2 linked regions of the Prochlorococcus marinus str. MIT 9515 genome follow. The protein of the gene in region 1 interacts with the protein of each later gene in a pairwise test. Links are inferred from orthologs where the notes say so. Each region holds a gene or a part of one and is shown on either strand. Other genes may lie near its edges.

Region 1 (2,944 bases):
GTGATCCAAAAGGTATGGAATTAAGCAATCAAATTCTTGTCTCAATGTTTAGATGGTGGGACAAAGTTAACTAAGCCTTTCAGAAGTTACCCACTCTTTAAGTTTTTCACCAAAATATTTTTTCCCATCAACAATTGGTTTACAAAATGGAGGCTGCTTATCACTTAGGCCTAATAAATCAGCCGTAACTCTTACCTGACCATCACAAAAGACGCCTGCACCTATTCCTATTGTCGGTATTTCTAAATCGGTTTGAATTTCTTTAGCAAGTAATTCCGGAATATGCTCCAAAACTATAGAAAAGCATCCCAATTTTTCTAGTGATAAAGCATCTCTTTTGATTTTTTCGTAACTTTCTTTCTTGAGCCCTTGTTTTTTTAATCCTAGATTTAAATAACTCTGTGGTGTAAGTCCTAAATGCCCCATGACAGGAATCCCCATTCTTATTAGCCTTGAAATAACAGTTTGGACCTCTGGTTCAGCACCTTCAATTTTTACTGCCTTTGCATAGGTGTTCTTAATTATTTTCCCGGCATATTCCACTGCCTTATCTTCTCCGCATTGATAAGTTAGAAAAGGCATATCACAAACTAATAAGGAATGTTCTTCTATTTCTCTGCTGAACCCTCTTGAAACTGCATTTGTGTGATAAATCATATTCTCTAAAGTTACTGGTAATGTGGATTTGTATCCTAAACACACCATTGCTAAAGAGTCTCCTACTAGAACAATATCTGCTCCTGATTGCTCAGCTAGAGAACCTGATATGGAGTCCCAAGCAGTTAATGCAATGATTTTTTGAGAATTTTTTTTATATTTAACGAGTTCTGATGGCAACATAAGAGTTATGTATCTTTTTTTATCAAAAATTGCTAGTATAATTTTGACTCGGCCTTTCGCGGTTTTAACACCCAAACCTGGTCAGGATCGGAAGGTAGCAGCCACAAGGGATGCTTGAGGCAGGCGAGATAACCGAGTCACTCCAATCTAACGATTATTCGATATTTTTTTTATTCTGCCTTAATCTTAAAAATTCTGGGATATTGGCTCCTGTGTCTTTATTATCGGAAACATTATAAAAAGGTTGATTAGATAATCTGTTTTTTAAACTTTGTTGCTTTAATGGTTGGTTGGTTTCGAAACCTGTTGCAATAACAGTTACTTGTACCTCCCCTTCCATTGATTCATCAACAGCTGTACCTACGATTATATTTGCATCTTGAGCTACTACATCACTTATAACTTCTCCAACTGCGGTTACATCGTCAAGAGTTAAATCTTTACCTCCAGTGATGTTAATAACACAACCTTTGGCCCCATCAATTCTTCCTGCCTCTAGTAATGGGCTATTCATCGCCGCTTGGGCTGCTTCTAGCGCTCTAGATCTCCCCGAACCAATACCCATACCTAGAAGAGCTGTCCCAGCTTCAGTCATTACAGATCGAACATCAGCAAAATCAACATTAACTTCACCTGGGCAAGTGATTATTTCACTAATGCCTTTAACACCCATTCTTAAAACATCATCAGCGTTTCTGAAGGCTTCTTGAATCGAAGCACCTCCCGTAACTTCTTTTAATCGATCATTTGGAATAACAATCAGTGTGTCAACATTTTCAGCTAGTCTTGCAATACCTTCTTCTGCTTGCCTCATTCTCCTTTTGCCTTCAAAAGAAAACGGCTTTGTAACTATTCCTACAGTTAAGGCACCACTTTGTTTTGCAACCTCAGCAACAACTGGAGCTGCACCTGTACCAGTACCTCCTCCCATGCCTGCAGCAATAAAAACTAAGTCAGAACCTTCCAAAGCTTGTTGAAGTTCATCCTTAGACTCTTCGGCGGCTTTTTGACCAATGCTTGGATTTCCACCTGCTCCCAATCCTCTTGTCAAGTTTTGACCAAGTTGTACTCTTTTTTCAGCAGAAGACTGTAATAATGCTTGGGCATCAGTATTCAGAACTCTGAAAGAAACGCCTTCAAGATCAGTATCAATCATCCTGTTTACAGCATTACTTCCACCACCCCCAACACCAATGACTTCAATTTTGGCACTTTGACTTGGAAGGATGTCTTTTGATTGATCAAAGTTTGGATTGTTTCCGAAGCTCATCTCTAAATAAAATCAAATACTAGTATTGGGTGCATTATGAACTCACTAAGTAAATATGTTGGATTTTCTTGACGAAAATCCTTAAATATTAACTTATTAAATTTTTGAGTTAATAAGTAGAACCCTTATAAATACTGTAGTAATCAAAAAAACTTTTTTAAAATTTGTTTTCAATTATTAGGGTTTGAACACTTTAATTTTTGGATTATGTGGATCAGTAAGATCGATATTATCTATTTTTTTTAAAACTTTAGTATCTTTTATTTGATTTTTGATATCTTCGATTATTTGCAATTGAGTTTCGATTCTTTTTGGTTCAATGCCTAATAGTATCGTTTTTAAGGTTTTTTCTTCTAAAGTTAAAAATCCATTCGGAGAAAACTCTATCGTAACGAATTCAACATTATTGTTTTTTTGAAAATAAAAAATTTTTGATAATATCTCTTTAAAATTTTCTTTCCAACCGAAAACTTTAACGGACAATTTTTTAATACTTTCTTTATCTGAATGTTTTTCATCTATAAAAAAACCTTCTTTATCAATAAAACCATTTATTTTTTCTCCTTTTAAAATTTTATCCCCATAAGCTATTGGCGTTCTAGTTTGAATTAGGATTTTCAAACCAAAAGGAAATATCTGCCTCGAAACTGAAACATTCTCAAGAGATAAATTCCTTTTCAACTCTTTTTCCGTAAATATAGTTTTGACAAATATCAATGGGGTTGGCAACTTTAGGGATGAATTATTAAGGATATCGTTCTTAGAGAAAAAATCGCTACCAAAAATTAAAATATCTTGCGGATAAACTTTTTGAAAAGTTTTAGTATTTAGGTA
Region 2 (2,877 bases), 290 kb from region 1 along the record:
CTAATGATCTTATTAAAAGTAAAAAATGGTTTGATAAATATGGAGTTTCATTAGTTTTTTGGGGTAGATTGATTCCCGGGATAAGAACATTAATTTCAGTTCCTGCTGGAATGGAACTGATGCCTCTTAGAAAATTCTTAATTTGGACGAGCTTAGGAAGTTTGATATGGGTTGCATTATTAACTTATGCAGGATTTGTATTTGGTGAAAATTATCAAATTATTGAAACTTATTTAGATCAAATTAAATATATTTTAAAACCTATCCTAATTCTGATAATTGTTTATTTGTTAATAAAATTTTTTATGAGACTTTATAAAAAAAATATATCTTAAAAAGGAATATCTCCAGAGTTATTATTATTTGTAAAATTACTATTATCTGTCTCTTTCCTAGAACTTAATAAATTTAATCTATCCACCCTTACTACAGGTTTAAATCTATCTTCACCTGAATTTTTATCTTTCCAACTATCAATTTTAAAACTTCCTGTAATACCAATCAAGGAACCTTTTTTTACATAGTCAGCAGCTATTTGTGCTTGTTTACCCCATATTTCTAGATTGAACCAGTCAGGTTCATCACCTTTACTTAATCTGTTAACTGCTAGGGTGAAGTTAGCTACTGTGCTCCCTGACTCAAAATATCTTACATCTGGTTCTCTTCCGGCTCTGCCAACCAAATTTATAGTGTTAATTTCCATAATTTAATTTTTTTCTATATTACTCATTTTTTTTGTTTTTGCTTAAAGTTTTGCAAGCTATTCATAACTAAATGATAGATTTTTGAGAGGTAGTGACAGAATAGATATATTATTTATTTAATAGATTTTTTATTGTGATTTTTAACAGATTTAAATTTTCTAGGGATATCGGTATTGATTTGGGTACTGCTAATACTCTTATTCATGTATCAGGTAAGGGTGTCGTTTTACAAGAACCTTCAGTTGTAGCGATGGATCTTGAAGAGGGAGTTCCTCTGGCAGTAGGTGAAGAAGCAAAATTAATGCTCGGAAGAACACCAGGAAATATAAGAGCCGTGAGACCTTTAAGAGATGGAGTTATCGCAGATTTTGATGCGGCGGAACAAATGATAAAAACTTTTATTCAAAAATGCAATGAAGGGAGGGGGCTTTTAGCTCCAAGAATAGTCATTGGTATCCCTAGTGGAGTTACTAGTGTCGAACGAAGAGCAGTTAGAGAAGCTGGCTTGGCTGGAGCTAGGGAGGTACATTTGATTGATGAACCAGTAGCTGCTGCAATAGGAGCTTCATTACCAGTAACGGAACCTATTGGGACTATGATTGTTGATATAGGAGGGGGAACTACTGAAGTAGCAGTTCTAAGTCTAGGTGGAACGGTTTTAAGCGAATCTGTAAGAATAGCTGGTGATGAACTTAATGAATCAATAGCAATTTATCTTAAAAAAGTACATAACTTAGTCGTCGGAGAGAGAACTGCTGAAGATATAAAAATAAAAATTGGATCAGCATTTCCAGATGACGAATTTGATACTACCTCTATAGAAGTAAGAGGTTTACATCTTTTATCTGGGTTACCAAGATCTATCACCTTAACCTCAGGAGAAATTCGAGAGGCAATGTCTGAACCTCTTAGTAAGATTGTTGAAGCTGTAAAAAGAACTTTGGAGCGAACCCCTCCTGAATTAGCTGCAGATATAGTTGATAGAGGAATTATGCTTGCTGGAGGTGGAGCCCTTGTAAGAGGTGTTAGTGATTTACTAAGTCATGAAACTGGGATTTTTACGCACATAGCAGAAAATCCATTACTTTGCGTTGTTAACGGTTGTGGATTGGTACTAGACGATTTCAAAAAACTCAAAAGAGTTGTTGATACTCCTGATTTTATAAGGAATGCGATCAGAGATTGATTGAATGGTAGATATTCGAAGAATATCAACTAATCGTTGGTGGCATAAAAAGAAGAATTGGGTTTTATTTATATTTTTATTGTTTTTGATTTTTGTGAGAATATCCAGAGGATCTCTATATAAAGACCTTTATTTTTTAATTTCAAAACCGTTTTGGCCAGGCCAATTTCAAAGAGAGGTTTTAACTAAAAGTGTTGAACAAGAGTCTTTTGTAAGGTTAAAACAGCTAGAGAAAGATAATAAAAGATTACGTGAAATTTTATCACTACAAAGATTATCTGACTCTGAAACTATTTCAGCAACTGTTATTTCAAGAAAAACAGGGAGCTGGTGGAGGCAAATTATTTTAAATAAAGGTTCCAAAGACGGAGTAGAAGTTGGGAGTTTTGTTGTTGGCCCTGGAGGATTATTAGGAAGAGTGAATAATACTTCTTTATTTACTTCGTCTGTCACATTATTAACTTCTCCTGAGAGTAAAGTGGGGATTTGGGTTGAAAGAATTCAGAGCCATGGGTTACTAGTGGGCTTAGGAAATGATCATCCAAAAGTAATTTTTTATAATAAGGAGGTTGATATTGAAGTGGGCGATTTTGTTTTATCATCCCCCGCCAGCACTTTATTGCCTCCAAATATTCCTATAGGTATTATTCAATCTGTTGATGCGGAATTCAAAGCACAAAAAACTGCAAATCTTTTGCTTTTAGGAAAACCTCAAGCAATAGATTGGGTTCAAATCGTAAAAGTTAAAATTTAAATGGAAAAATACTTAATTAAACATTTTCCTTTAATTTCTTTTTTATTTCTTCCAATAGTTTACTTTTGGGATCCGAATTGGATGGGATTTTTTGGGGTTCAACCTTATTGGCCCTTATTTTGGTTATTGCCTTGGTCTATGATCTATGGATCAATTGATGGTCTAATAGTTGGGTTGTGTTTAGGACTTGTTTTAGATTCTATAAGTCCTAATAATGGTTTTACACAAATACC

What was found.
Region 2: the proteins of ftsZ (region 1) and P9515_RS08685 interact in binary tests that used the Escherichia coli proteins (3 or more experiments, as listed by UniProt). The link is inferred for Prochlorococcus marinus str. MIT 9515 from one-to-one orthologs.

What each region holds. Positions count from the first base shown.
Region 1 is NC_008817.1:1,306,566-1,309,509, reverse strand. The notes cover bases 53-2,919. They hold ftsZ (cell division protein FtsZ), read right to left. Parts: upstream 2,111-2,919; coding sequence 995-2,110; downstream 53-994. Other genes in these bases: P9515_RS07095 (cell division protein FtsQ/DivIB), read right to left, coding at 2,288-2,919; panB (3-methyl-2-oxobutanoate hydroxymethyltransferase), read right to left, coding at 67-840; hemW (radical SAM family heme chaperone HemW), read left to right, coding at 53-74. Also shown: more of hemW, read left to right, coding at 1-52; more of P9515_RS07095, read right to left, coding at 2,920-2,944. UniProt on the Escherichia coli protein: Essential cell division protein that forms a contractile ring structure (Z ring) at the future cell division site. The regulation of the ring assembly controls the timing and the location of cell division.
Region 2 is NC_008817.1:1,594,393-1,597,269, reverse strand. What follows is about bases 64-2,863. They hold P9515_RS08685 (rod shape-determining protein), read left to right. Parts: upstream 64-837; coding sequence 838-1,890; downstream 1,891-2,863. Other genes in these bases: P9515_RS08675 (hypothetical protein), read left to right, coding at 2,645-2,863; mreC (rod shape-determining protein MreC), read left to right, coding at 1,895-2,644; P9515_RS08690 (single-stranded DNA-binding protein), read right to left, coding at 332-703; P9515_RS08695 (DedA family protein), read left to right, coding at 64-335. In the rest of the region: more of P9515_RS08695, read left to right, coding at 1-63; more of P9515_RS08675, read left to right, coding at 2,864-2,877. UniProt on the Escherichia coli protein: Forms membrane-associated dynamic filaments that are essential for cell shape determination. Acts by regulating cell wall synthesis and cell elongation, and thus cell shape.